2 linked regions of the Gloeobacter violaceus PCC 7421 genome follow. The main gene of each other region encodes a partner of the protein of the gene in region 2 in a complex. Links are inferred from orthologs where the notes say so. Each region holds a gene or a part of one and is shown on either strand. Other genes may lie near its edges. The genes, in order: carB and carA.

What was found.
Region 1: the proteins of carA (region 2) and carB are in contact, whole or in part, in a solved structure (PDB 1KEE), measured with the Escherichia coli proteins. The link is inferred for Gloeobacter violaceus PCC 7421 from one-to-one orthologs.

Annotation. Positions count from the first base shown.
Region 1 is NC_005125.1:1,865,498-1,880,947, forward strand. The notes cover bases 10,945-14,790. They hold carB (carbamoyl-phosphate synthase large subunit), read right to left. Parts: upstream 14,397-14,790; coding sequence 11,145-14,396; downstream 10,945-11,144. Other genes in these bases: GLL_RS09165 (response regulator), read left to right, coding at 10,945-11,175; GLL_RS09175 (hypothetical protein), read right to left, coding at 14,426-14,731. In the rest of the region: GLL_RS09120 (cation:proton antiporter), read right to left, coding at 1-1,116; GLL_RS09125 (DUF4198 domain-containing protein), read left to right, coding at 1,276-2,121; DNA-processing protein DprA, read right to left, coding at 2,103-3,185; GLL_RS09135 (nucleoside deaminase), read right to left, coding at 3,280-3,828; GLL_RS09140 (DUF4394 domain-containing protein), read left to right, coding at 4,029-4,718; GLL_RS09145 (sigma-70 family RNA polymerase sigma factor), read left to right, coding at 4,816-5,409; GLL_RS09150 (anti-sigma factor), read left to right, coding at 5,419-6,141; GLL_RS09155 (DUF4394 domain-containing protein), read right to left, coding at 6,237-7,046; GLL_RS09160 (PAS domain-containing protein), read left to right, coding at 8,166-10,049; more of GLL_RS09165, read left to right, coding at 10,066-10,944; GLL_RS09180 (hypothetical protein), read left to right, coding at 14,849-15,450. UniProt on the Escherichia coli protein: Large subunit of the glutamine-dependent carbamoyl phosphate synthetase (CPSase).
Region 2 is NC_005125.1:3,731,628-3,746,161, forward strand. The notes cover bases 9,195-12,124. They hold carA (glutamine-hydrolyzing carbamoyl-phosphate synthase small subunit), read right to left. Parts: upstream 11,272-12,124; coding sequence 10,117-11,271; downstream 9,195-10,116. Other genes in these bases: GLL_RS18260 (tetratricopeptide repeat protein), read right to left, coding at 9,195-9,869; GLL_RS18270 (NAD(P)H-quinone oxidoreductase subunit O), read right to left, coding at 11,329-11,565; GLL_RS18275 (HU family DNA-binding protein), read right to left, coding at 11,626-11,943; GLL_RS18280 (alpha/beta fold hydrolase), read left to right, coding at 12,059-12,124. Also shown: GLL_RS18215 (hypothetical protein), read right to left, coding at 1-175; GLL_RS18220 (RibD family protein), read left to right, coding at 756-1,454; GLL_RS18225 (M48 metallopeptidase family protein), read left to right, coding at 1,445-1,954; GLL_RS18230 (TIGR03960 family B12-binding radical SAM protein), read left to right, coding at 1,995-4,514; GLL_RS18235 (UbiA family prenyltransferase), read right to left, coding at 4,517-5,359; deoC (deoxyribose-phosphate aldolase), read right to left, coding at 5,398-6,078; GLL_RS18245 (hypothetical protein), read left to right, coding at 6,170-6,481; GLL_RS18250 (YggT family protein), read left to right, coding at 6,519-6,794; GLL_RS18255 (M61 family metallopeptidase), read left to right, coding at 6,826-8,562; more of GLL_RS18260, read right to left, coding at 8,559-9,194; more of GLL_RS18280, read left to right, coding at 12,125-12,913; ispF (2-C-methyl-D-erythritol 2,4-cyclodiphosphate synthase), read left to right, coding at 12,915-13,385; rpe (ribulose-phosphate 3-epimerase), read right to left, coding at 13,393-14,094; GLL_RS18295 (DUF6464 family protein), read left to right, coding at 14,206-14,534. UniProt on the Escherichia coli protein: Small subunit of the glutamine-dependent carbamoyl phosphate synthetase (CPSase).

The sequences.
Region 1 (15,450 bases), 1.9 Mb from region 2 along the record:
CATCAACCGGCGCTGCAGTCCGGAGGTGTTGGAGCCCAACAGTCCGATCCACACCGAGATCGGCCGGATCACCAGAAACAACAGCGGCACAAACCACAGCAAAGCGGCAGGCGGCGGCAAGAAAGTAGCGAGCAATCCGCCCACCAGCACCACGATCACCACCTCCCCGATGCGCTCGAGTTGTTCGTTGAATTCGAGCACCGCCTGGGCCATAAACAGCGGCGCCGACTCGGAGCCCGGGGGTACTTCCTCCTTAGCACCCTGGCGGGCCATCGCCTGAACGTCCTCGGAGGGCTTTTCGCCGGCGGCTTGCAGTTCAATGCTGCGCAACGCCAATCCGGCGGCGAAGACGGCAAGGAATCCATAGCCGGCTACCAACAGCGCCGCTCCGTACGACAGGGCGATCAATCCCAGGGCCAGAAAATCGTCGAGTTGGACGGCCTCCTCGCGGCGACTGCGCAGATAGAGCACCAGTCTGCCCACCAGCAGGCCGCAAAGCCATCCCACACCCAACCCGGCAGCCGTTGCCCAGAGGACATCGACCGCAACCCAGCGCCAACCTCCCTCACCCAGCTCGTGCAGGCCCAGCAGTCCCAACCCCAACATCACAAACGGAAAGGCGGTGCCGTCATTGAGGCCCGCTTCGCCGGTGAGGCTGAAGCGCAATCGATCGCTGTCGAACGGATCTTCTAGTTGCACGTCGGAAGCAAGCACCGGATCAGTTGGGGCAAGCACCCCCCCAAGCAAAATCGCCGCTCCCAGGGGCAATCCCAGCCAGAACACTCCTGCACAAGCAATCAAGGCGACAGTGACCGTCATCGAGATGAAGGCGAGGCGCACGGGCAGTTGCCAGCGTTTCTTCGACAGCGGTGTGCGCAGCTTCAGCCCGGAGGTAAACAGCGAAATGATCACTGCCACCTCTGTGATTCGTTCGAGCAACCCGGCTTGCTCAATGGCATCGAGCCGTATGAGCCCCAGGCCGACGGGGCCGAGCACCAATCCCACCAGAAGATACAGCAACGAAGTGGTGAGCGGTAGACGACGCAGAATCGAGTTGGAGAGCGCCATAACGATAAATAGCGCCCCAACGATCACAAACCACAAGTTAAAGGTCATGACTGAATCAACGAAAGTTTTCTGGCGACCGCCTGGACAGTCGGAGTCCGGCCCGCCCATCTTTGCAGACAATATGGCGCAGTACATCTCCCTGTTGGGATAGTCCACCGCCTTCGCAGGCGGAGTTTAAAATAAGGCTCGTCGCGCGAGAAAGCTGCTTTGAACTACACCAGAACCCTTCTTCTCACCCTGACCGCCGCTGCGCTCGTCGCCCCGCCGGCCGCGGCCCACGACTACTGGTTGATGCCCGAGAAGTTCACGCCCGTCGCGGGCGAGCCACTCAAGGTGCATCTTTATTACGGCGACGACTTCAAGCCGGAAAACGAGCGCCCCTTTCAGAAGGATCGCACCCCCAGCTTTGTGCTGATTTCCGCCACTGAAGCACGGGAGTTGAGCGCTACCACACCCGATCAGCAGCTGCCGCTGGCGGAGTTGACCTTTGCTGAGGCGGGCACCCATCTGCTGGCCCTCGATCGCACTGCCCAGAACATCAATCTCGAACCCAAACAGTTCAACGAGTACCTGCGCCACGAAGGGCTCACCGATATCCTGGCGGTGCGCAAAAAGACCAAAAAGCTGCAGACCCAGGGGCGCGAGCGCTACTCTCGCAACATCAAAGCGCTGGTGCAGACCGGGGATGTCCGCAACGACGAAATTGCTCTGCGCACCCTGGGTAAGCCCATCGAGATCGTCCCCGAGCAGAACCCGGTGAACCTGCAGCCTGGCCAGAACCTGGGGGTGCGCGTGCTCTTCGAGGGCAAACCGCTTGCAAACCGGCAGATCGATGCGCTCAACACCACCAGCGGCAAACTCGTGCGCCTCTCGGCGCGCACCGACAAAGAGGGCCGCGCCGGCTTCCGGCTCGATCGCCCCGGCCCCTGGATCGTGCGGCTGGTGCACATGCGCGCCTGCGCCCGGGACTGCCGCAATGTCGATTGGGAAAGCTTCTGGAGTTCGCTGACTTTTGCCCTGGCGGACGCCCCGGCTCAAAGTGCCCGGCCGTAGCGCGACCCGGCCTGCTGCACGAGCAGTCCCCGCAGTTCGAGGGTGAGTAGGGCGCTTGCGAGCCGGTCGGTAGTAAGTCCCGTCCCCAAAGCCAATTCGTCGAAGGAGCAGCCGTCGCCCTGGATCTGATCCCAGATGCGCTTCTCGTCGCCGTCGAGCACCGGGGGTAGCGCGGAAGGCACCGTGGCGCGCACCAGTTGGGCTCCCAGATCGGCAAGCAGCGCTTCGAGGCCAAGGATGACCCGCGCCCCCTGGGAAATCAGCTTGAGGCACCCTTGCGCCTGGGGCGTATCGATGGCCCCGGGCAGAGCGAACAATTCCCGGTTGTAATCGCAGGCCAGATACGCCGAGATGAGCGCACCGGAGCGCTCGGGCGCTTCGATGACGATCGTGGCGAGGCTCATGCCCACGACAATCCGGTTGCGGCGGGGAAAGTTGTGGGTGAGGGTTTCTTCCTCAGGGGCATATTCGCTCAGCAACAGACCGCTATGGGCAATCTCGGCAGCCATACCCGCGTGCTCAGGCGGATAGACGCGCGTCAGGCTGGTTGCGAGCACCGCTGCGGTCTTCCCGACCCCAAGGGCGGCCTCGTGGGCGATACCGTCGATGCCTGCAGCCAGACCGGAAATCACCAGAAAGCCTGCCGCAGCCAAGGTTTCGGCGATTTGGGCGGCCCAGCGCCTGCCGTAGTCGCTTGGGTGACGGGTTCCCACCACCGCGACCGCGGGCGACAGTTGCCGCAGCGGCCCGCGGTAAAAAAGCAAAGGGGGCGGGTCGGGAATCTCGCGCAACAGCGGTGGATAATCCCCGTCGGCCGGCGTCCAGAAGGATGGCCAACGGTCCTCCAGTGCTTCGAGCAAAAGCCCCGGATCGGTGCGCTCGCGGTAGCGACGGCTTTCGAGCCCTTTGCGGGCGCTCCAGCCCTCGACCGCCGAGAACTCGGTCTCTGCCGCTTCCCAGGCCGCCTGCAACGACCCGAAATGCTCCCTGAGCCGCCGGATTGTCAGAGGACCAACCCCCGGCGATTGCCGCCAGGCGACCCAATAAGCCCGCTCACTTGTCAATGCCCCACTCCATCCGACGATGGCAGCATCACCCCGCCTCGCCCTTACCGGCAACGGTTCGGCGCTGCCAGCCGCCCACCGGACAGGTGCGTGGTCAATCGGTGTGTCCAACCCCGGAATCGGGATCGCCCCGGCGCATGTCCATGCGCTCCAGGAGCTTGATGCCTTCCTCGCGGCGCACCCCGGGCACCAGTTCAAGCGGTCCGCGCACCAGGGCGTCGTTGACGTTGCGGGCGGTGGCCCCCTCCAGCAGTGCCTGCTCGATGTTCGCGTCCTCGGACAGCGCCGCGTAGACCACCCTCGGGATGCCCACCAGGGACATCGCCGACAGACACATCAGACAGGGTTCCAGGGTGACGTACATGCAGAGGTCTTTTTTATCCTCATCGCTCATCCCATCGAGACGTTCGGCCTGCGCGCGCAGGATAGACATCTCGCCATGGGCAGTGACGTCGTGGGTCTCGGCATACTGGTTGTGCTCGAGGGCAAGCACCTTGCCGCGCCAGGTGAGCATCGCCCCCACCCCGGCCTTGCCTTCGTCGACGGCAGCGTTTGCCTCAGCAATAACCATGTCTATACAGTCAATATCATATTCTGTCGGTAAGCCAATTCCCATTGCTGCGATCCTCAGGCTTTCTGCCATACACGCTACTGTTTAAGTGCGGCATGCGCCTACACACAAAGGAAGAATGTAGTACGCTTTATCTCTGGTAGGGTTGGATCTATCCCTCGCAGGTTGCACCCATGCCAAAATTCTGGTTAGTGATTGTGTGTCCTTTTTTTTTGGCGACGGCGGCAACAGCCGCACCGGTCGAGCTGATCGGGCTGGCCGGGAACAACACTTTGGTCCGTTTTGAAGCCGGGCGGCCCGCCGCGGCGACAACCCTCAAAGTGAACGGTGTGAGCGGCACCCTGGTGGGGATCGACTACCGTCCTGCCGACGGCAAGCTCTACGGCCTCAGCGACGCCCAGAATCTCTATACCATCGACCCGGCGGGCGGTTCGGCATCTTTGGTGAGTACCCTCTCGGTACCCTTTACCGGTGGGGTGCGCTCGGGATTCGACTTCAACCCGTCGGCGGACCGGTTGCGGCTGGTGGGTGCCGACGGCCAGGATTTGCGGGTGAATGTCGATCTGGGGGCAACGGCGGTGGACGGCAAGCTGGCCTACGACTCCCGCGACCGCAACGCCAAGAAAACTCCCCAAGTGAGTGCTTCGGCCTACACCAACTCGCTGGCCAAAGCCGGGGCGACGAAGCTGTTGAATATCGACTTCAGCCTTGATGTGCTTACCCTTCAAGAGCCTCCCAACGACGGCGTGCTGAAGACCATCGGTCCGTTGGGGGTCGATTTTGGACCGGCAAGCGGGTTTGACATTCTCACCGGGCCCGACGGCAAAGACCGGGCGTTTGCCACCTCGGGTAGTGTGTTCTACACGGTCGATCTGGCCAGCGGCCGGGCGCGCAAGGTTGGTACTATCGGCGACGGCAAATTGGCGGTCTTTAGTCTGGCGGCCGGGCACGGCCGACCTTGAGGGCCTGCATCCAAACATCGCCAGGGTACGTAGTGTTCAATAAGCAGTCATCCCTGCTTACCGACCCCATCCGTTCAGGGCCCTTCAGTAAAACCCCATGCACCCTCCCGACTCATCGGACAGCCGGCCGGCAAATCTGCGCGCAGGCGGGGATGTCGAGTTGTTCCGCTCGATCAAGGGCGGTCAGTTGGCCGCCCTGGGAACTCTTTACGACCGCTTCGGCGGTTTGGTCCATGGGCTGGCGCTCGCTATTCTCACCAATCCCCAGGAAGCGGAGGATCTGACCCAGGAGGTGTTTCTTTCCCTATTTCGCAACTGTACCTACGATCCGACCAGGGGGGCGCCGAGCAGCTATCTCATCACCCTCACCCGCTCGCGGGCTATCGACAGGCTGCGCGCGAAAGGCCGGGCGGCAAAATTGATGCAACGCTGGGGGCAGAGCAGGGTAGTCGAGACCTCACCGGTGACGCCGATGGAGAGCGCTTCGATCAACGAATGTTCGCAGGCGGTGCGCGACGCCCTCGAAAAACTTTCTCCCAACCACCGCCGGGTGTTGGAGATGTCCTACTTTAAAGAGTTGAGTCAAAGAGAAATCGCCGAGAAGTTGGGAACACCGCTCGGCACGGTCAAAAGTTGGGTGCGCAGGGGGCTGTCGGAACTCAAAGAAACGTTGCAGGAATATGTCGGGTAGTGTGGACTTATGTACGGATCCCCGGGCCCTAAAAGCCGCGAAGATTTGATGATCGAATATGTTCTGGGCGAACTTTCCAGGCGCTCGCCCCAGGAAGCCGAAAAGTTTGAGCAACTGCTCGCGCAGGACCTCGCCCTGAAGCGCGAGGTGCAGCAGTTGCGCAAGGTTTTGGGGCTGTTGCCCTATGCCACGGTGAGTGCACCTCCCAAGCACCTGCGCACCGCTATTCTCGATGCCGCCGCCGCGCCGCCGCGCCGCGCGGGCGGGCCGCGCATCTCACCGGGCTGGATCGCGGCGGTGGCAGCCGCCTGCGTGGCGGCGGTCTTCGGCATCGACGGCTTCCGGCTGCGCCAGCAGCTGCAGGCGGTCAAAGAGGCCAACGAAGCGCTCCAGCAGCCCAATCTACTGTTGCAATTTTCTTTGATAGGGACCGGACCGCTCTCGAACGCCTTCGGCAGCGTCGCGATGGATCTCGACACCAAACGGGCGGCCGTCGCCATCAACAACCTGCCGACCGCACCCGCAGGGCAGGTGTACCGCCTCTGGGCGATCACGGGCAATAAAACCGTCCCCTGCGGGCAGTTCAACCCCGGGGCGGGGGGCAAGGTGATCACCCAGTTTGCGATTCCAGTCGAAGCCTACAGCGGCCCGATCGCCCAACTGCTCGTCACCTTGGAGCCCGCGAGCCTGCCGGCCCAACCCACCGGCCCGTCGGTGCTGGTGACCGGCTGAGCGGCGCAACGCCGTAAAAAGCCCCCCGCCCACAGGCGGGGGGCTTTTGGCAATCGGGGGGAAGGGGGGTCAGGAGTTTGCCGGTCTAGTGGCAGTTATTTCGCCGGGACTGCGGCGAGGCCGACGAAGTTGAGCGAACCGTTGCCCACGGTGCCGACGTTGGTGGCTTTGCCGGTCACCAGATCGACCGCGTAGAGGGTGGCTCCAGAGATAGCGAAGGCGCTGTTGACGCCGTTGTCGTCGATGAAGATGTCAAAACCGGCGGTGGGGCCAAAATCGGCTCCCAGGGGGCCGACCGTCTTCAAGATGCCGTCGTTGGGCGGATCTTGAATGACCAGCACGTCGAGGGCGATGTCGATGTCGTACAGGCGGGTGGCGGGGGCGGCGGCCACGTTGTTGATGTAACCGGAGCCGGAAACGTTGGGATCTTTGCCGGCGTTGACGTCATTGGCGTCGTAGACGACATCTGTATCAGGAAAAACCTCGTTGGTGTCGACATTGACGCGCAGGTTCTCGTTGGTGTGCTTGCCCACCAGCCGCAGGCGGTCCGCCGACGGGTTGAAGTCGAATCCGGACTTGTTGCCGCCGCCGAAGGGGGTGGGCAGCACGCTGATGAACGTCGAGGCACCGGTGGCCGGGTCGATTGTGTAGAGGTAGTTGGTGTCGGTCAGGGCATAGAGCAGCTTGTTGGCCGGACGAAAGTCGATGCCGATCACGGTGCCGTTGACGTCGCGGATCTTGATAGTCCGGGTCTGGCCAGGGCGGGCGGAATTGAACCGTACGAGGGTGTTGCCGTCGGTCAGTCCGATGAGCGGGGACTCCGACGCCTCCACTGCTCCGGCAAACAGGGCCGAGGCGGCCACGGCGAGGGCGCCGGCCAGAGCAATCAGCTTGTTGGGTCGCATGAAAAGCCTCCACAAAATTTGGGCGACGCGAAAACATACGCCGCCCACGCCGGGGTGGATGAGCCCGAGGGTCAAAGTTGCCACGAAGGTCTGAGGCCCACCGATCTATTTCAACGACCAGCCGGTCTCTTGGGGCCTGAAGACCCAAGAAGTATGTTTATTTTCGCAAAGATGTTTCTTGAAAACCGTCCCCTCGCTGACCGCAATCTAGAATGCTGATCGCGGGATTTTTTTAGCTTTTCTCAACCCCGACGGAGCCTAACTGGGCGACCAGCTGGACATCAGGCTTTAGTAATTCTGTAATACGTATCTTGTATATAGCTCGGGAAACCCCCTTTCCAAGGAGACAAAAATGGAGCAGCAAGCCCACTTCGGACGATCGAGCGGTGCGGGCGTGGGGTGGTTAAAAATCACAACCGACGATCCCTACTCGTATGGGTTCAGTCCCTTCGACACTGCCCAGCAAGCCCGAAAGCGCCGCGCGGCATATATGGCCGGAGCGTCGCCGACTTCGAGGCGTTGCCTGCAGTTGGGGCTCAATCCCCTTTGTTGCTTCAGAAAGAAACCGCTTTATCCAGTCTGGAGTGGAGGTAGGCCGTGAAAACCCGTGGTTGGAAGCGATTGGTCAACTTGAGCGCCATTCGTTGCGTGTACGACTGCCGGCCGGCTTTGGTGGCGGACTTGGCGGCAAGAGTGCGTCAGCGACAGCAGATCCGGAAGATGTGCGACCGGTTCGTCGACTGAGCGACACCTTGCGAAGGTTGCCAAGAAACACCTGCGGTTACGGGTGCGGGTCTATAGTAGATCTCTTGCATGAACCGGATTGCGGAACGAGTTTCCGATGGTTTGAGCTGTTTATCTTGGCATTCGCGCAAGCGGTCTAATATTTTGCTGCTTGTGCCGTTGCTTTTTGCATCGCCGAAGGTTTCCCTCTATTTGCTTGCTTGAAATCTTCCCCGGCACTCGAAGCACACTTTGCGGGATCCCACGATGCAAGACGAAAACACGGCCAGGGAGCGATCCCCCATGGGAGGTGCAGCTTTGCGCCGCTTTATAGAGAGGGTGAAAGGGACGCACCTGCACAAACGACGGCTGCGAAGGCTCGCTTGCGATTGCGAGGTGCAGCTGCACAGTGCCGAGCGGCAGATCCGATTTTTCCTGGAAAGCACCACCGATGCGTTTGTCGCCCTCGATCGCCAATGGCGTATCACTTATGCCAACCAGCGCGTTGCTGCCCTCAACCACCTGCCCCTCGAGCAAATTGTCGGCAAGACGCACTGGCAGATGTGGCCCTGGTCGGTGGGTAGCCGGGTGGAGCAGGAATACCGCCGGGCCGTCGATGAGCAGAGCGAGGCACACTTCGAGATTCTCTACGAACCGCTCCAGCTGTGGCTGGAAATCCACGCCTACCCCTCGCCGGATGGGCTGGCCATCTTCTTTCGCGACATCACCGAGCAAAAGCAGACCCAGCAGTGGCTGGGTCTGCTGGCGCAGGCGAGCGAGGTGTTCGCCGCTTCGCTCGATTACCGCACGACTTTGCAGAATGTCGCCCAACTGGTCGTCACGGTCATGGCGGACTGGTGCTTGATCGACATTGTCGAAAACGAGCAGATCGCCTTTACCAACCCGATCGTTGCCGCTGCCGACCCGGAGTTGGTGCAGCTGCTGCGCGATTTGAGGCATCTCTATCCGCTTTCCCGCGACGCGGATTACGGTGCGCCCCGGGTGTTTCGTACCGGTGAACCGATCCTCGCAGAGGTGATCCCCGAGAGCTTTTATGCAAGCTTCTGCGTCAGCGAACAGCAACTCGACATGCTGCAGCGGCTGGACGCCTGCTCCTACATCATCGTGCCGCTCGTTGCCCACGGACAGACGCTCGGCACGCTCGTGCTCGCCTCGGGGCGCACACTTTCCGGGCGCCATTACAGCGACCGGGATCTCAAAACAGCAGAAGAACTGGCCCGCCGCGCCTCGATATCGGTCGACAACGCGCGCGCCCACCGGGCAGAGCAGCAGGCGCGCAGCCAGGCCGAGACAGCGCGCGCAAAGCTCATCGATACACTCGACAGCATCACCGATGCATTCGTCGCCCTCGATCCTGAGTGGCGCGTCAGCTATGTCAACCGGCTGGCAGCGAAATTCAGCGCCAAAACCCAGCAAGCGTTGATAGGCAAAAATGTCTGGGAGGAATGGCCCGGGTTGGTGGGGACTCGCTTTGAGACGGAATGCCGCCGGGCGGTGGTCGAGCAGGTGGCTGTTCACCTGGAGGAATTTGATGTTCCCTCGAACCTCTGGTTCGAAGTGCACGCCTACCCGTCGAGCGACGGTCTGGGAATTTACTTTCGCGACATCACCGAGCGCCGCCGCTTCGAGCGACAAATCATCGCTTCGCTACAAGAAAAAGAAGTGCTGCTGCGGGAGATCCACCACCGGGTCAAAAACAATCTGCAGGTTGTCACAAGCCTGCTGCGCCTGCAGGCCCATCAAACCGTTGACGCAGCCTCCATCGAGGCGCTTCAGACCTGCCGAAGGCGGGTGCAGTCGATGGCCTCCATTCACGAACTGCTCTACCAGTCGGGGGATCTGGCCAGCGTCGACTTTGGCGAGTACGTCCGGCTCATCGGGCACCAGCTGATCCGCTCCTACAGAGCACGACCAGGAAAAGTGCGACTGAAGATGGAAGCATGCAGTGTACGTCTGGACCTGGCGATGGCGATTCCTTGCGGCCTGATTGTCAACGAACTGATCTCCAACAGCCTCAAGCACGCCTTTGCGCGGGACAAGCGCAACCGGATCGGCGTCAGGCTCAGCCAGAGCGAGCAGACGGTCACTTTGCTGGTCGAGGACAACGGCAGTGGGCTGCCTGCCGATTTTGACCCGGCCAAGCTCGAATCGCTGGGGCTGCAACTGGTAAACGACTTGGCCCTACAACTTGGGGGAAGCGTTGTGTTCTCGGGTGCCCAGGGTACCTCGGTGCGCGTGACTTTCCCGGTTCATCGCTAGGAGGAGGCAACCGGCTATGCGCAAGCTCAACATCATGGTGGTGGAGGACGAGCGCATTGTCGCGCGGGATGTACAAAAAATTCTCGAGGCGATGGGTCACACTGTCCTGGCCTCCGTCAGCTCTGCAGAGGAAGCCATCCAGAAAATCGTGCGCGCCCAGCCCGATCTGGTGCTGATGGATATCCGTCTGCAAGGAGAGATGGACGGGGTGGAAGCGGCCGGGCGTATCCGCCGCCAGTTCGGCGTGCCGGTGATCTACCTGACTGCTTATGCAGACGAAGAGACGGTGCGGCGCGCCCAGCCGACCGAACCCTTCGGCTTCATTGTCAAACCCTTCGAAGCAGTCGAGTTGCGCACGGTGATCACCATGGCCATGCAGCGGCTGAAGCTCGAGAGGCAGCTGGAGCAACAAGGGGCCATTCAGGCGGAACTGCAGCACTACCGGCAGTTGCACCACCAGAGGATCGGCGATCTGACGACCCTGGATGGCCCGGAGGAAGGCACCCAAAGCCCGGCAGAGAGACGTCCCCGGCAAACTTTCGAACGCAGTAAGGAGATCCCCCTGGAGGCCCGGGCAGTCTGGCAGGTGCACTCGGGCTTGGTCAAACTGAGCAAACTGCATCCGAGCGGTGAAGAGGTGCTCATCGGTCTGGCCGGACCCGACCGGCTGTTCGGTCCGACGCTGACCTCTCTGGAGGCCTGTCGGGCTACAGCGCTCTCCCGGGTCGAACTGGTGCGCCACGGTGTGCAGGAAATCTCGCCTGCGACCGCAACCGGTCGGCTGCTGCAGACGCAGATTGAGCGGGGCATCCACCAGACCGAGGCACTGCTTGCCATCTACGGCCAGAGGTACGCCGGGGACCGCCTGCGGGGAGTGTTGCTGCTGTTGGCTGTGGAGATTGGTTGCCCGGTGGCGGGTGGAGTGCGCCTGGAGGTGCGGCTCACCCACGAGGAGTTGGCCACCGTTCTCGGTGTGGAACGGGCCACGGTGACGGTGCTTCTCGGCCGTCTTGAGAAACAGGGGTGGCTCACCCACGATTCCAGGCATCACCTGATCCTCAAAGACCGCCTGCTGAAGACCGCCTCCGAGGAAGGCTATCGGCTACCTGCGGTCAAAGACGGCTGATGATACTCCTGCAGAGATTTCACCTCCAGCGGCCCCTTCTGCAGCGCGGCAATGGCCGCTGTGACGGCACGGGCAGCAGCCAGGGTGGTGATGACCGGGATCTTCTGGGCGAGGGCGGTACGGCGGATTACCTGGGCATCGGTCTGGGCTTCGCTGCCCGAGGGAGTGTTGAAGACCAGCTGAATCCGGCGGTTTTTGAGCAAGTCGCCGATGTGGGGGCGACCCTCGTGAATCTTGAGCACTTTCTCGACTGCGAGGCCCTGCTCCTGCAAAAAACGCTGGGTGCCCTCGGTGGCGATCACCCGAAAGCCCAGGTCGAGCATCTGCTGGACAATCGGTACGACCGCGTGCTTGTCGCGGTCGGTGACGGAGACAAACAACGTGCCGGCCGTGGGCAGCTTCTGCCCGGCGCCGATCTGGGCTTTGGCGAAAGCGCGGCCGAAGTCGGTGTCGATGCCCATCACCTCGCCGGTCGAACGCATCTCCGGTCCCAGGATCGTGTCGGTGCCGGCGAATTTTTCAAAGGGCAACACCGCTTCTTTGACGGCGATGTGGCCGGGGATCACTTCCTCGGTGAAACCCAATTCTTCCAGGGTGCGCCCCGCCATCACCCGGGCGGCAATCTTGGCAAGCGGTACCCCGGTCGCCTTGGCCACGAAGGGTACCGTGCGCGAGGCGCGCGGGTTGGCCTCCAACACATAAACCTCGGCACCCTCCCTGTGGGCTTTGACGGCGTACTGGATATTCATCAGTCCCACCACCTTCAGGGCACGGGCCAGTTTGACGGTCCAGTCGCGGATAACGGCCAGCACGCTTTCATCGAGAGTGCGCGTCGGCAGCACGCAGGCTGAATCGCCGGAGTGGATGCCCGCCTGCTCGATGTGCTCCATGATCCCGCCTATCACCACCTGACCGGTCCGATCGCAAATAGCGTCCACATCGACCTCGACGGCATCTTCGAGAAATTTGTCGATCAAAATCGGTCGGTCGGGCTCCACCTGGACGGCGTGGGCCATGTAGCGGCCCAACCCTTCATCGGTGTAGACGATTTCCATCGCCCGCCCCCCCAGCACGTAGCTCGGGCGCACCACCACCGGGTAGCCGATGCGGCCGGCCACGGCGACGGCATCGGCGGTGGAGCGGGCCATGCCGTTGGCGGGTTGTCGGATGCCGAGTTGCTGGCATAACTGCTCGAAGCGCTCGCGGTCCTCGGCGATGTCGATCGAGTCCGGGGAGGTGCCCCAGATGGGTACCCCCGCCTTTTCGAGGGGCACGGCGAGGTTGAGGGGCGTCTGGCCGCCGAACTGAACGATGACGCCCACCGGCTTTTCTGCTTCGACGATGTTGAGCACGTCCTCGCGGGTGAGCGGTTCGAAGTAGAGCCGGTCGCTGGTGTCGTAGTCGGTGGAGACGGTCTCGGGGTTGGAGTTGACCATGATCGTCTCAAAGCCGTCTTCAGAAAGCGCAAAGCAGGCGTGACAGCAGCAGTAGTCGAACTCGATGCCCTGGCCGATGCGGTTGGGGCCGCCCCCCAGGATCATCGCCTTGGGCTTCTCACCGGAAGCAATCTCGGACTCAGAAGCGTAGGTCGAATAGTGGTAGGGCGTGAACGCCTCGAATTCGGCCGCACAGGTATCGACCGTTTTAAATACCGGCGTCACGCCCAGTTCCTGGCGGGTGGAGCGCACGCTCTGCTCGTCGGTGCCGGTGAGAAAAGCCAGCTGCATGTCGCTGTAACCTTTTTGCTTGGCTTCGAGCCACTCGGCGGCGGTGAGGGAAGCCAGGTCGCGACCTTGGTAGGCACGCTCGAAGGCGACCAGTTCCGCGAGCTTGTCGAGAAACCAGGGGTCGATGGCGGTCAGCTCGTGAACCTGCTCGACGCTGAAACCGGCCATCAGCGCCTGGCGGATCTGAAAGATGCGATCGGGGGTGGCGGTGCGCAACTGACTTTTGAGCGTCTCGGCGTCGGGGATCTCTTCAGAACGGTCGGCACCGAAGCCAAAGCGCTTGATCTCCAGCGAGCGCAGCGCCTTTTGCAGCGACTCGCAAAAGGTGCGGCCGATCGCCATCACCTCGCCCACCGAGCGCATGGCGGTGGTGAGCACCGGCTCGGTGCCGGGAAATTTCTCGAAGGCCCAGCGCGGGATCTTGGTGACTACGTAGTCAATCGTAGGCTCGAAGCTTGCCGGGGTCTTCTGGGTGATTTCGTTGGTGATTTCATCGAGGGTGTAACCCACGGCGAGCTTCGCGGCAATCTTGGCGATCGGAAAGCCGGTGGCCTTGGAGGCGAGGGCCGACGAGCGCGAGACGCGCGGGTTCATCTCGATGACGATCACCCGGCCGTTCTCCGGGTGGACGGCAAACTGAATATTCGAGCCGCCCGTTTCGACGCCGATTTCACGGATCACTTTGATGGCGGCGTCGCGCAGGCGCTGGTACTCTTTGTCAGTCAGAGTCTGGGCCGGGGCGACGGTGATCGAATCGCCCGTGTGCACTCCCATCGGATCAAAATTCTCGATCGAGCAGATGATCACGACGTTGTCGGCCAGATCGCGCATCACCTCCAGTTCATACTCCTTCCAGCCGAGGGCCGACTCTTCGACCAGCACCTGGGAGGTGGGCGAAGCGTCCAGGCCGACGCGGATCATCCGCTCGAACTCCTCGCGGTTGTAGGCGATGCCGCCGCCGGTGCCCCCAAGCGTAAAGCTCGGCCGCAAAATCAGCGGAAAGGAACCAATCTCCTCGGCCACTACCCGCGCTTCTTCGAGAGTGTGGGCGAAACCCGAGCGCGGTACGGCCAGGCCGATTTTCTCCATCGCCTGCTTAAATAGCTCGCGGTCCTCGGCTTTTTTGATGGCGGGGAGTTTTGCGCCGATCAGTTCGACGCCGTAGCGATCGAGCACCCCCGATTCGGCCAATTCGACGGTGACGTTGAGCGCCGTCTGGCCTCCCATGGTGGGAAGCAAGGCGTCCGGCCGCTCGCGTTCGATAATGCGCTCGACGAACTCGGCGGTGACCGGCTCGATATAGGTGCGATCGGCCGTGGCAGGATCGGTCATGATCGTCGCCGGGTTGGAATTGACCAGGACAATCTCGTAGCCTTCCTCGCGCAGCGCTTTGCAGGCCTGGGTTCCGGAGTAGTCGAATTCGCAGGCCTGACCGATGACGATCGGTCCGGCGCCAATTAAGAGAATCTTGTGAATATCGGTGCGGCGGGGCACAGCGGCGACCTGCAACTAAGCAAACAGTCCTATCTTAGTCCTTCACCTACAGAGCGACGGTGGCCGGTGAACATCCGGCGCTCCCGGCCGGACCTAGGATGGTAAGAAACGCCGGAGTACAGCTGCCGAATCACCTTATCGCCTTTATCACCGCCTTCAAATGCAACACCCGCTTCGCATAGGACGAACACCACGGCTGCTTTGATGATGCGGGCAAGTCGCTTCTGGTCACGGCCCTGGGTCGCCTGTTCCACCGGCGCGGGGTCAAAGCCGCTCCCTTCAAAGGCCAGAATACGGCCCTCAACGCCTACGTCACCGCTGAGGAACACGGACATGGTCTTCACTGCAAGCCTACGGTCACCAGGCTGGCTCGTACTATACTTTGATTACTATTTCTGTCCACAGCGGAAGACTGTCAGCCCACAATGCTAGATTCGCTTATTAATTCTGTTTTGGCTTTTCTAACAACTCTAGCTGGCCCTGTAGCGACTTTGCTGGCAGGAATTATTACTGCCTGGACTGCTTTCAAAGTTGCAGAATATAACTACCGAACAATAAATTCCAAACAGGTTCAGGAAAGATTACCAATTAAAATTAAGCGCATTGAGCAAAAAACTATAAACAAGTTGTCTCGCATAGGTGAGCTATTTTGGTGGTCTTGCGTTTGTTTTTTTGCAGTGTTCCCAACCTTCCTCGTTATTCTACTTGCATCTGAAACAACACGAACTCGACTAGCCAACGATTTGGGTTTTGCCTTGAACTACTTATTCTTGTTTCTTGCAACGATCGCGGCTGCGATTTACTTAATACCCTCTACTCAAAAGCTGGAGAGGCAGCTCTCGCCAAAAGCAACAGTAGAGATAGAAGCTCGATGGCAAGACATACTCAGCGCTTGTCGAACGGCTCTGAGAGCTATTGACGCTAGCATAAAAACCTTTGACTCTGAAGTTGGCCTGATAAGAGCAACGATGAGGGTCAGTTTACTTTCCGTTGGTCAAGAACTGGTGATTAGAATTCGCAAACGGGATAGTGACTCTGTTTCCCAGATTCACTT
Region 2 (14,534 bases):
CGCAGTAGGCGGTGGTGACCTGGCGGGCGCAATCGGCGTACACCCCTTCAAGCCGCTCGGTGCTGAGTTGGGAGGCCCGCTGGACTTGCGCCGGCAACTCGTAGTCGGTGGCAAAGGCCCCCTGGGTGCCCACAATCAGCAAAACCGCTGCGAAAGAATAAATAAATTGCTTCATGATTCCAGGCCGCAATCGACCCTTTCTTTACAACGCTTACCTACAGTTAAGTAGATTGGAGCGCTTTTGCCATGGCCCCTGGGGCATAGGCTGAGAGAGGGAAATACAGACCCGTCTTATCCGGAAATGGAGCCACCGAAAAGATAGCGGGGTGGGTCGGCCGCTCGCAAAGCTCAGTCCTGCGATACACTCGCGGATCGCCCGGGGCGGGCGATACTACGGGGAGTTCTCCTTATATACTCATCCCCGCCCCAGCCTCGGCTGGGGTTTGTTTATGTGCGCCGCCAAGAACCACCGGGAGGCCGGTGGACGGCCAGGCCGAGTCAGGCCTAGCAGCCCGATGCGTTGAGGGTAATTTTTTGGCGCACCGCCTCCCAGGCTGCGGCATCGGCGCGGGCCTTGTCGCCCGATGCCTCGCACTCGGCATTGTCGATAAAGTAGAAAACTTATTCGGCGCGCGAATCTGCCCGGCGGCTGACCCAACCGCGCAATCCATTCACTGTGCACCCAAATGCGGTAAAGTCCCTAACTGCGGACGTGGTGTGTGCCTGCTACAGTAGGGGTCGCCGCTCACTTTATAATGGTCGACTCGACCGTGGCCACCTCGACCACCATCGTCCTCGGCATGAGCGCCGACGGCAAAATCGCTCCGGCCGACCCCCTCGCCCCGAGGCGCTCGGACCCGGTCGACCACGCCCATCTCGAATATCAAACGTCTCTAGCGGATTTGATCCTCATCGGCGCAGGCACCATCCGCATCGAGGGGCAAACCTATACCGTGAGCGACCCACAGTGGATTGCTGCCCGCCAGGCGCGCGGCCAGCCGCCGCAGCCCATCACCTGTGTGGTCAGCCGCTCGCTCGATCTGCCGCCGGATCTGCCGTTTTTTGCGCAGCCCATCGAGCGCTGGATCTTGACGACTGAGCAGGCCGTAGCCCGCAGCCCGCACCCGCGCCTTGCCGAACTGGCGACCCTGGTGGCGGCGGGTGAGAACGAACTCGATTGGGAGCGCGCCTACGCCTTTTTTGCCGAGCGGGGTATTGGGCGGGTGGCGGCCCTGGGCGGCGGCGATCTGGTCGCAGCGCTGCTTGCGGCGGGACGCATCGATGATCTGTGGCTCACGGTCTGGCCGGTTATCTTCGGCGGGCGCGAGGCCACCACACCCGTCGAAGGCGCCGGTTTTGAACCGCTCAAGGCTCCGGCCCTCGAACTGGTTGAATTGCGCCAGACGGCCGGTGACTTGTTTTTGCACTACCGGGTGATCAAGCCATGCAGGTAAAAATCATCCGCAGCCACCGGCGCACCCGCAGCGTCAGCGCCCGGGCCGAGGGGGACGTGTTTGTCGTGCGCGCCCCCGTCCAGATGGACGACGCCGAGTTGCAGCGGATCGTCGAGCGCCTCAAAAGCCGCTGGCTGAAGCGCGCCCACTGCCCACTGCTCGACGACGACGAACTGGAGCGCCGCGCCCGCCAACTCAACCGCCACTATTTCGAAGGGTGTCTGGAGTGGCAATCGATTCGCTGGGTGACCAATCAGGAGGCGCGCTGGGGCAGTTGCACCCCGACTTTGGGCACCATTCGCCTCTCCCACCGCCTCGCAGCCCTGCCGGCTTTTGTGCGCGACTACGTGCTGGTGCACGAGCTGGCGCATCTGGTCGAACCCAACCACGGTCCGCGCTTCTGGGCGCTGGTCAACCGCTTCGAAAAAGCCGAGCGCGCCCGCGGCTACCTGATGGCCCTGGGGCTGGGAGACATCGATCCGGCGGAACCCGAAGCCTGAGGGACTTAAAATAGCGGGTGTCGCACCCAACGTGTGCCCTATGCCGCCCATCGCCCTCGACCAGATTCTCAGTGCCGATATCCAGACGCCTGCCCGCTACCTGGGCAACGAACTGGGCGCTTTTCACAAAGATTGGGAAGCCGCAAGCGTGCGCTGGGTGCTTACCTATCCGGAGATCTACGAAGTCGGGGCTTCCAACCTCGGGCACATCATTCTCTACAACATCCTGAACACTCAGCCCCGGCAGCTTTGTGACCGCACCTACCTACCGGGGACGGATCTGGCCGCTCGGTTGCGCGAGACCGGCACACCGTTATTTGCGGTCGAGTCGCGCTGCGCTCTGGCGGAATTTGACCTGGTGGGCTTTTCGCTTGCCTACGAACTGGGGGTGACCAACGCCCTGGAGATGCTCGCCCTGGCGGGCCTGCCCCTGCGCGCCGGAGATCGTGACCACACCCATCCCCTTATCTTCGCGGGCGGACCGACCGCCAGTTCCAACCCGGAGCCCTATACCGACTTTTTCGACTTTTTTGTCTTCGGCGACGGCGAAGAAGTTCTGCCTGAAATCGGCCTGGTGATCGAGGAGGGCAAAGCGGCGGGCCTCGGCCGTGGGGCGCAGCTGTTGGATCTGGCCCAGGTGCCGGGGGTCTACGTGCCTTGTTTCTACGCGCCGGCAGCGGGGGTGCCCACCCCGACGGCCGATGTGCCCGCGCGGGTGGTGCGCCGTGTGGCCACCCCGATGCCCAAATATTCGGTGGGGTTGGTCCCCCTGATCGAGACGGTCCACGACCGGCTCGCCATCGAAGTGCGCCGCGGCTGCACCCGCGGCTGTCGGTTCTGTCAGCCCGGCATGCTCACCCGCCCGGCCCGCGATGTCGCCCCGGAGGCGGTGGTCGAGGGCATCGTCGCGGGACTCAAGGCCACCGGCTACAACGAATTTTCGCTCCTGTCGCTGAGCTGCTCCGACTACCTGTCGCTGCCGGCGGTGGGTGCCCGGCTGCAAAATACCCTGCGCGACGATCTCGTTTCGCTGTCGCTGCCTTCGCAGCGGGTCGACCGCTTCGACGAGCAACTGGCGGGGATCATCGGCGGGGCGCGCAAGCCGGGGCTCACCTTCGCTCCCGAGGCCGGCACCCAGCGCCTGCGCGATGTGATCAACAAAGGCCTCACCAACGCAGATCTGCTGCGGGGGGTGAAGACCGCCTACGAGCAGGGCTGGGATCTGGTGAAGCTCTACTTTATGATTGGGCTGCCCACCGAGACCGACCAGGACGTGCTCGGGATCGCCGAAACGATCGGCTGGCTGCAGCGCGAGTGCCGCCTGCCCAACCGCCGCCGCCTGGAGGTGAACGTCACCCTTTCCAACTTCACCCCGAAGCCGTTTACACCTTTCCAGTGGCACTCGGTCACCGCCGAGGAGCTGCGCCACAAACAGGCGCTGTTGCAGGCGGCCTTGCGCCGGCTCAAAGGGGTCAAGGCCAACTTCACCGACATCCGCGTCTCGGCGCTCGAGGACGTGCTCACCCGCGCCGGCCGCGACATGAACAGTGCTATCCACCGCGCCTGGGAACTGGGTGTGGCTCGCCACGATCCCTGGTTTGCCCCGGATGCCTTTTTTGGCATCTGGGATCGGGTGCTGGCGGAATTCGGCTACAGCTGGGATGTGGTGGGACCACCCGTCGAAGCGCCGCTGCCGTGGGATTTTATCGATACCGGCATCGACAAGCGCTGGCTGGCGGAGGACTATCGGCGGGCCTTAGAAGAGGCGGTTGTGCCCGACTGCTCCTTCGATTCGTGCTCCCACTGCGGGGTGTGCGGCGAAGATTTCGGCACCAACGTGGTTATCGCCCCACCCCCGGTACCCGGGCGGGTCGCCTCCGTCACCCCGCCACCCCCGGCCGCCCAGCGATTGCGGGTGGTCTTCGCCAAATTGGCAGAATCGCGCTTTATCGGTCATCTCGACCTGCAGCGGCTCTGGGAGCGGGCCTGCCGCCGCGGCGAGATCGCCCTGGCCCACTCTGGCGGTTTCCACCCGCTGCCGCGCATCGTGGCGGCCACCGCCCTGGCCCTCGGGGCTGAAAGCAGCGGCGAAATCGTCGATTTTGAATTGGTCGCTCCCCTCGAGCCCGAGGAATTTCGGGCACGGCTACAGGCCCAATTGCCCGCAGGCGTCGAGATGGTGAGCGTCGAGTCCGTTCCCCTCAAAAGCCCCGCCGCCGCCACTGAGCTGGTAGCGGCCGAATATCGCCTGCTGGTGCACACCCCCGCCCCGGCGGACTGGGTGGAGGTCGTGGCGGCGATCAACGCCGGCGAGCAACTCCCGGTCGAGCGCACCAGCAAAAAATCGGGCAACCGCTATACCATCGACGCCCGTCTATGGCTGTTTGAACTGGAACTGGCGGCCGTGCGGCCGGAGGCCATCGAGATCCGCTACGTGGGGGCCTGCCGCAACGACGGCACGGTCTTGCGCCCCGACGACGTCGTTCAACTGCTCCAGCGTTCAAGCGGCCTGGAACTGGCGCTGACCCGTATCCACCGCCTCGGTTTGCGTTTGGGCTGAAATCACCCCAGCCAGAACACCGCCAGCCAGGTGGGCACGCCGATGCCTTCGATGAGCCAGCGAAAGAGCCGATCGTCTTCTACGCGGTAGCTGAGTGCCAAAAGGGCAATATAAAGTCCGAGCAGTCCCAGACCCGGCTGCTCCAGCAGCACCGCACAAAGCCCCACCAGGCTCCCCGAGATCGCCGAGAAGAGTCGGGCGGGACCGTCGCCCAACAGTACAGGCAGGGTGAGCGTACCCGCGATACGGTCCCCCCGCAGGTCGCGCAAATCGTTGAGGTTGACCAGGGCAGCCGCGGCAAAGAAAATGAGGCTTCCCACCAGTGCCGCGCGCCCGTTCCAGGCAGTACCGGCCGCTGCCGCCGGTACTGCGACGGTGAGCACCGCCCACAGGAGGGCGACATACGGAACTTTAGTGACCGGCAGTTGGCGCACCGCCCGACCTCCCGGCAGCACACGGCTGCTGTACACCAGGGCAAAACCGATTCCCGCCCCGATCGGCGCCAGGGCCATCGGCCGCAAACACAGCAGCATCGCGGCCACCAGGGCGGCGCCGCCAGTAAAGCGTGCGAGCGATTTTCGGTGGCGGTCCACCCAGCGGGTGCGTTCGGCAGTGTTGCTGCGATCGGCGGGGCTGTCGGCGTCCGCCAGCCGGTCGCGGTTGTAGGTCACCAGCGTCAGGGCAAAGACAAGCGCCAGCACAGCCGGGTCTTGGGGAATATTCAGCAGCTTCTGGGTGCAGGCGCTCCAGAGCACGGCCGTGAGCGCCAGTACGACATTCGGGTAGAGCAGCCAGCGCTCCAGGATGCCGACCACCCCGCCAAGCGGCGCCAAAAACCGTTTCACCCCCAGCCTCTATCTCGAGCGTCTTCTTCGAGGGTACGTCACGCCGTCTTACCAAGGGCGTGCTGTTCGCGCAGGATCTCGACCCCCCGACCGGTGCCCAGGCGGTTTGCCCCGGCAGCCAGCAGTTCGAGGGCCTGGTTCAGGGTGTGGATACCGCCCGCCACTTTGATCCCCAACTGGTTGCGCAGAATGCGCCGCAGACCCAAAATATCTTCGGGCCGCACCGGACCCGACCAACCGGCGGAGGTCTTCAGGGCAGTGACTCCGACATCGAGACACACCTCGGCGACGTGCCGGCGCTCGGTTGCATCCAGCAAGTTCAACTCCAGAATCGCCCGCACCTCACAGCCGACCGCATCGACGATCTGACCGAGTTCTTCGTAGATGGCGTTGTAGTGGCCGGATTTGATCGCCCCCAGGTTGACCATCACCTCCAGGCCCGTCACCCCCCTCGCCGCCGCCTCCTGCGCTTCGAAAAGCTTGCAGGGGGCGGTGGCCAGTCCCAGCGGAAAACCGACGACCGTGAAGACCTGGGGTTTTTGCTTGTGCAGCAATTCGACGGCCAAAGGCGCGTACACCGGTGCTACGCAGACTGCGGCAAAGCGGTACCGCTGCGCCTCCCAACACATCTGGCGAACATCGTCTGCGGTGGCGGTCGGTTTGAGGCAAGTCTGCTCGATAAATCCGGCCAGTTCGATTTCGGGATGGCTGCTAATCATCGTTCGCGGTCCAAATTTCTCCACAGAATACCCCCAGTTTCTCCGAATGGTACACAGCGCTATTCTGTAGACAGCTATCAAAGGTGCGGCGATGGCGCAAAACCCAAGAGACGACCAGGACGCCTTTCTGGACGGATTGGTGGTAGGAGCGGTGATCGGTTCGGTGGTGGGGGGGCTGGTCGCCAGCCTGGTCGCCCCGCGCCTGCGGCGCAACGCCGAAATCGAAGCGCCCCATCGCTCCCCCGAACCGCCCGTCTCCCCAGGGGTCGATCCAGGCACACTCGAAGACGCCCGGCGCGTGCTCGACGAAAAAATTGCCGAACTCAACCAGGCTATTGAGCAGACCCGCAGCCGTCTGTGGTCGAGCACCCAGCCGTCCCCTCCCCCAGAGATGCCATCGTGAACTACCCTGGAATAAGAAACATACGGTGACAGTGGAGATGATCGCTCAGACTTTGGCCCCGGCGCTCAGCAACTTCATCCAGATCTACGTGGTTCTCCTGTTTGTGCGGGTTCTGCTTAGCTGGTTTCCCAATATCGATTGGTCGAGCAATCCCTGGGCTATCCTCAGCCAGCTGACCGATCCCTACCTCAACCTTTTTCGCTCGATCATCCCGCCCTTGGGCGGCATCGACCTCTCGCCCATCCTGGCGTTTCTGGCGCTGCAGGTCGTAGGCGGTCTGCTGGTGAGCGGTCTGGCGAGCTTGCCGGTCTAGAATAGTCGCGCATCCGCACCGAGGGGCGCCTATGGCTGCTGCGATCCGCTACCGGGTGAGCATGGAAAAAGCCCATGCCCACCTTTTTGATGTCGAGATGACGATCGAGGGCTGGAGCGATTCGGCCCTGACCCTCAAGCTGCCGGTCTGGACGCCGGGATCGTACCTGGTGCGCGAGTACAGCCGCCACCTGCAGGATTTCGAGGCCGTGGGCGCCACCGGACCGCTGCGGTGGCAGAAACTGGCCAAGCAGACCTGGCGGATGGAAGTGCCCGCAGACGGGCAGGTGCAGGTACGCTACCGCGTCTACGCCAACGAACTGACCGTGCGCACCAGCCACCTGGATATCACCCACGCCTTCTTCAACGGGGCCTGCCTTTTTTTCTATGTGCCGGGTTGCGAATCGTCCCCGTGCGAAGTGAGCGTGGCGCCGCTCAACCCAGACTGGCGCGTCAGCACCGCCCTTGCCGCTGTGCCGGGCCGGCAGAACACCTTCCAGGCGGCCAGTTATGACGAACTGGTGGACAGTCCCTTCGAGGTGGGCACCCACCGCATCGTCCCTTTTACCGTCCAAGGCAAACCCCACACCCTGGCTGTCTGGGGCAAGAGCAACCTCGATTACAACCGCTTCCTGCCGGATCTGGAGAGCCTCATCACCACCGAGGCAAAACTCTTCGGCAGCCTCCCCTACGAGCACTATTTGTTTCTGGTGCACTTTGCCGACGGCTACGGCGGTTTGGAGCACCGCAATTCGACGACGCTGCTCTACCCACGCTTCGAGCTAAGGGGTGACGAAAAGTATTTCAAGTTTTTGAATCTGGTCGCCCACGAATTTTTCCACCTCTGGAACGTCAAGCGCATCCGGCCTTCGACCCTCGATCGCTTCGACTACGCCCACGAAAATTACACCCGTTCGTTGTGGTTCATGGAAGGAGCCACCAGCTACTATGACGAGCTGATCCCACTGCGTGCCGGTATCTATGACGCCACCCACTACCTCAAGCAACTGGGAACCCATATCACCCGCCTGCTCACCACCCCCGGCCGCGCGGTCCAATCGCTGGCCGAATCGAGCTTCGACACCTGGATCAAGCTCTACCGGCCCAACGAGAACTCTCTGAATTCCCAGGTGTCCTACTACCTTAAAGGGCAACTGGTCTGCCTGCTGCTCGATCTCGAAATTCGTCTGCGCACCGACGGCGAACGCTCCCTCGACGACGCGATGCGCCATCTCTGGCAGCGCTACGGTGCGGTGGACACCAGTTTCCCAGAGGCAGAACTCGAACCTATCATCGAGCGGGCGGTGGGCCTGGATCTAAAACTCTTTTTTGATCACGCCCTACGTTCGACCGGCGAACTGGACTTCGAGGGCCACTTCGGTCCCTTCGGCCTCCAGCTGGTGCCGACCGGCACCGACGGTGCGCCGCCCTATCTGGGATTGCGCACCCAGGAGCAAAACGGCCGCACCACGGTCCAGAACGTCGAAGCAGGCTCTCCCGCCCAACTGGCCGGTATGGCAACCGGCGACGAGTTGGTGGCCCTGGCAGGTTGGAAGGTGACCCACGGCACGCTCAAGGACCGTCTAGCCGACTGGCGGCCTGGGGACCGCCTCGAAGTGACATACTTTCGCCGCGAGGAGTTGCGCACCACCACCGCTCGCCTCACCGAGGCGCGTCCCGCCGCCTACACCGTCGAGCGGCGCGCCGAGGCGACCGCCCAAGAGCGCGACCGCCTCATAGCCTGGCTTGGGGAGAGAGGCCCCGCCTAGCCTATCGCCGCGGCGATTTTTTTGAGTTCCGCCTGCAGCTTCTGGACCTGGGCGGTGTTGCCCTGGCCGGAGTAGAGGTCGATTGCCTTTTTGAGATCGGCGATTGCTTTGTCCTTTTCGCCCCGAACGGCGAGTGCCAGAGCGCGCAAACGGAAGGCCGCAGGGGACGGCTGCAACGCGATGGCCCGCTCGTAATCGGCAAGGGCTTGACCGCTGTCGCGCAGGCGCAGGTGCAACTGGCCGCGGGTGAGGTAGGCGGCCGCTTCCCGGGGGTTCAAATCGACCTCGCGGTTGAGATCTTCGAGGGCACCTTTGAGATCACCCATCGCAAAGCGGGCGAAGCCCCGGTAGTGATAGCCGTTGCCCCGCGGGTCGAGGCGGATCGCCACGTCGTAGTCTTCGATCGCCCCCGGGCGATCTCCCAGGAAAAATCGCAACTCGCCGCGCCCGATGTGCACATCGGCGTTCGGCCCCAGGGCAAGGGCGGCGTCGAAATCGGCGAGCGCTCCTTTTTTGTCCCCGGCGGCCCGGCGGGCGTTGGCGCGGGCAACCCACGCCGAGCGCTCCTTGGAAGCGACCGCCACCGCCCGATCGGCGTCGGCGAGAGCTCCCGGCTTGTCGCCAGCAAACAAACGCACCTCGACGCGCTCGATGAGGGCGTGCAGGTGGCTGGGCTCAAGGCGCAAGACCTCGGCGTAGTCGGCCAGGGCCAACTGCACCTTGCCGCTCTGGCGGTAGAGCTTGGCGCGGTTCTGATAGCCGGCCGGGTCGCTGGGATCCAGGCGGATCATCTGGGTGTAATCGGCAATCGCCCCTGCGATGTCCCCCAGGGAGCGGCGCACACCCGCCCGGTTTTCGTAAGCCGAGGCGTCCTTCGGATCGAGGTGGATGAGCACGGTGTAATCGTCCGCGGCGGCCTCTAGCTTGCCCACCTCCACGTGCAGATCGCCGCGGCTGTCGTAGGCGAAACGGTTGTCGGGCTCCAGCCGGATGGCTTCGGTGTAATCGGCCGCCGCTCCTTCGAGATCCCCCAGGTCGTGGCGCACACCCGCCCGGGCCAGATAGGCCGATGCGCGGGTCGGATCGCGGCGAATGGCTTCACCGTAGAATTCGGCGGCACCGCGCAGATCGCCCGCCGCGTAGCGCTGCTGGCCATCCTGAAACGCTTGAAAGAAGCTGCCCGGGCGAATGTCCGCCAGAAGCAAAGCAGGGGCGGGTGAAGGCTCCGCATGCACAGCAGCCGACACCGACACCAGCAGTAGCAGGGCTGTACCGAGACCGAGAGAATGGCGAGTCGAGAGCATCATTGTATTAAAAACGGTGAACGACAGACGGCAAGGATGTAAAGCAATCGAAACAATCAAATGATTGAATACTCACACAATAAATTGCGGTTGTTTTGAGGTCTTGTATCTCAAGGCACATATAGAGAGAATTCCATTCTTGAGGCGTTTGCCCGCCCGTTTGCCCTAGGGGAACCCTGGGTGAGTCGCAACCCGACTGAATATTACCCTAAAGTTCTCGATGGTTTGATGAATTGGCCATAGAAAACATCTATAGCTCGACTAGGCTGGCGGCATCCGCCGGCTTTTCGCGCATCAGATCGACGAATTGGGCAAACAGGTAATCGGCGTCGTGGGGGCCGGGGCTGGCCTCGGGATGGTACTGCACCGAGAAGACCGGCAGTTCGCGGTGGCGTAGGCCCTCTACGGTCCGATCGTTGAGGTTGAGGTGGGTGATTTCGATATTTGCCCCGGCCAGCGAGGCGTCATCTACCGCGAAACCGTGGTTCTGGCTGGTGATTTCGACGCGGTTGTTGAAGCTGGCCGGCTGGTTGAGGCCGCGGTGTCCGAACTTGAGTTTGTAGGTCTCGCCGCCCAGGGCCAGGGCCAGAATTTGGTGGCCCAGACAGATGCCGAACATCGGCTTGCGGCTTTTGAGCAATCCCTGGACGGTCTCGATGCCGTAGCGCACCGCCGCCGGGTCGCCCGGGCCATTGGAAAGAAAAATGCCGTCCGGTCGATAGGCGAGGATCGCCTCGACACCGGTATCGGCCGGTACGACGATCACTTCGCAGCCGTAGCTGGCCAGACGGCGCAGGATGTTGTGCTTGATGCCGAAGTCGATGGCCACCACCCGCAGGGGCCGTTCCCCTGCGGCGGCCCGCGTGGCAAGCCAGTCGGCGGCGGTACTTTCCGACCATGTGTAGGGAGCGGCGGTGGTCACCCGGGGCACCAGATCGAGCCCCTGCATCGCGGGAGCCTCCTGCAGGCGGGCGAGCAACGCCTCGGTGGAGAGTTCTGTGGAGATGGCGCCGTTCATTGCCCCGCGGCTGCGCAGGTGACGGGTGAGGGCGCGGGTGTCGATGCTGGCGATGGCGACGATGGCGTGGTCCTTCAGGTAATCCCCAAGACTCTGGGTAGCACGCCAGGAACTGGGCCGCCCAGCGACGTTGTGGGCGATCACCCCGCGCACCTGGGGCCGGTCCGATTCGGCATCTTCAAGGTTGACGCCGGTGTTGCCCAGTTCGGGGTACGTGAAGGCAACGATCTGCCCGCAGTAGCTGGGATCGGTCAGCACTTCCTGATAGCCGGTCATGCCGGTATTGAAGACCACCTCGCCCACACTGGTACCCGGCGCCCCGAACGACCAGCCCTCAAAAGCCGTGCCGTCCTCCAGCACCAGTCGCGCCACCGTTCGCTGCGCCATCGCCCTGCCCCGCTGCCCAAAAATCTTTCCCAAGCTAGCAAATCGGCAGGCGAAGCACTACGAAGTGCTCTCAGCGGCGGCACCGCTCTCGGCAAGCTGGTCCTGGCGCAGCCAGACGGGCGGCGTCGGCACCGCACCGAACTTGATCAGTGCGTAGTCCCCGCGCATATCGAGCACCTCTCCGTCGGTCTCAAACAGATAGGACGGCCAGCGGGTGTCGTTGGCGAGCGCCTCCAGGCTGTTGTCGAGTTTGTCGCGCACGGCGCGCACGAGTGAACCTTTTTTGATCGGCATCGTTATACGTAATCAGGTAATAATTTCAAACTAGCAGCAACAGGTAGATTGTCGGGCGGCTCACGCCTCGGGCGGGTGCGGCAGGACGCGCAGCCGCTCGCGCAGTGCCTGGGCAGGGGAGAAGACGGCGTTCCAGGCGGCAGGAACCAGCACCGGCTGGCCGGTGCGCGGGTGGATGTTGGTGCGGGCGGGGCGGCGGCGCACTTGAAAACTGCCGAACCCGGACAGCTTGACGGTGCGGCCCTGGGCAAGGGCGTCGGCGATCACCTCGAGGGCCGCATCGAGGGCGGCGCCGGCGGTCTTCTGGGTCAACCCGTCGACCCGTGAGGCCATCTGCTGGAGCAGTTGCTGCCGGTTGAGCGGTTCTAGATAGTTCATGGGTGGTAGAAACAAAAAAGTGGCCTGGTGTAAACCGGACCACTCATTATTAGCTTGGGTGGGGAGGCGCATGGACCCAATGCAGGCATAGTGCAAGATCTCGCCAACGGGTTCTGTGTTGCAGACTACCGCCGCGTTAGGCTGGAAGCACGAACGGATCGCAGCTGGAGCGCACACCCTGGTTTATACCTTTGTCGAGCGAACCCAAAATTGGGACGACGCCAGTATCTATAGTCGCACGGCCGGCAATGGCCCGCCGGTGTTGCTTGTGCACAGCCTTGGGGGCACCTCCGAGCATTGGCGCTTTACAATGCCGTTTCTGGCGCAGCGAGGCTTTGGAGCGACTGCCCTCGATCTGCCGGGCCACGGCGCCTCGGGGATGCCCGCAGGAGAACTCAGCCCCCGCTGGCTGGGGGCTGCCCTCGCGAGGTCTTTACAGCAGCCGACTCTGCTGGTGGGCAACAGCCTCGGGGGTTGGGTGGCTCTGCGCGCCTACCTCGAACGCCCGCAAATGGTGCTTGGAATTTGTCTGGTGGCGGCTGCCGGTCTGGAGGGCATGCCCACCCGCCCAGAAAAGCTGACCCTTGGCCCCAGCGGCGTGGACCTGCTGGGTGGTCTGCTCGCCACCGCCTTCTATCGGCCCGAGGCTCTTTCTGAAGAGGTGCGCGGCAGTTTCTGGCGCGGCGTCATCGCCCCCGCCCTGCTGCGGCTCAGCCCCCAGGGAACGCTCGACAGCGCGGCCCTCGCCCGGGTGCGCTGCCCGGTGCTCGTTGTCTGGGGCAAAGAGGACCGCATTTTGCCGGTCAGTTGGGCAGAAAAGTTCGCCCGCGCCCTGCCGCTGCACAAGCTCGCCGTTCTCCCCGACTGCGGACACCTGCCCCAACTGGAGTGCCCGGACGCTTTTCACCACGAATTGCTCGCCTTTGCGGAGGTGTTTCGCCCCAGAATGGGTGGCAGTGGGAGGGTTTGAAATGCGCATCGGCAACGGCTACGACTTTCACCGCCTGGTCGAAGGGCGGCGCTTGATCTTGGGGGGTGTCGAGATTCCCTACCGCCTGGGCCTGCTCGGTCACAGCGACGCAGATCTGCTCACCCACGCGATCACCGACGCCCTTTTGGGGGCCGCCTGCCTGGGCGATATCGGCCGACACTTCCCGCCGGGCGATCCCCAGTGGCAGGACGTCTCGAGTCTGCTGCTGCTTTCGAAGGTGCTCGAACTGGTGCGCGGGCGCGGTCTGCGGCTTTCGAACGTCGATGCGGTGGTGGTGGCGGAGCGGCCGAAGCTCGCTCCCCATATCCCGGCCATCCGCCAGAGTCTGGCGGGCGCATTGGGTTTACCCCTCGACCGATTGAGCGTCAAGGCCACGACCAACGAGGGCCTCGGCCCCGTGGGCGAAGGCCTTGCTATGGCCTGTCACGCGGTGGTGCTCCTCGAAGAATAGGCAGGCGCTACACCTGGGCGGCCACTTCCACCGCCGGGCGGTGGCTGGCGCGCACCCCTTCGATCGCCTCGGCGTAGCGGGCCGGGCCGACCCCAAACACTCCCGAGCCCGAGACGATGGCGTTGGCACCCACCTCGAGCACCTGCCAGGTGTTGGAAGGCTTCAGGCCGCCGTCCACTTCGATCCACGGGTCGAGGCCGCGCTCCTCGCACATCGACTTGAGCCGGGCAATCTTGGGCAGCACCTGCGGAATGAAGCTTTGGCCGCCGAAGCCGGGGTTGACGCTCATGACGAGTACCAAGTCGCACAGGTCGAGGACGTACTCGATGAGGCTCAAAGGTGTGGACGGATTGAGCGACACACCCGCCTGTTTGCCCAGTTCTTTGATCTGCGAGAGCGCCCGGTGCAGGTGCACCGTCGAGTTGTGTTCGCAATGGACGGTGATGATGTCGGCACCCGCCTTGGCAAAATCGGCGATGTACTTCTCGGGCTCGACAATCATCAGGTGCACATCGAGCACTTTCTGGGTCACCGGCCGGATCGCCTTGACGATGAGCGGTCCAATCGTGATGTTGGGCACAAAGCGCCCGTCCATGACATCGACGTGGATCCAGTCTGCTCCGGCTTCATCAATGGCATGAATCTCCTCGCCGAGGCGGGCAAAGTCGGCCGACAAAATCGACGGGGCGACAACAACGGGCTTGGCCATGGGTCGAGAACCTCCTGGTGCGTCTGCCCCCCAGTTTACTACTTTTAATTAAGGGGACCGGTTCAGCCGTCAGGTTATGGCGAAGTAAACAATCAGCTAACATATTGCAATATGAATCTGTTGCCGACCCAGATTTACCGCGCCGATACCGCCCAGTGTGTGGCTGAGGTGATGGTTCCTCCCACGCAGCAGCCCGGCAGTTTTGTTGAGGTCGAAGGGGCAATCTACGCGGTGCTCGAACGCCGCCACCGCTACAGCCTGCGCTGCGGGCGCTACCGCCTCGACCGCATCGTGCTCTATGTGCAACCGGCCCAGGGCACCCTGGGCGAGCGCAAACTCCACCAGGGCCACTGGGTAATCGGCGATCCGACTTGCCGCTTCAACGCGCGCTCGGCGCTGATTCGCTGCGCCCAAAACCCGAGCGGCCCCTGCGACGGTTG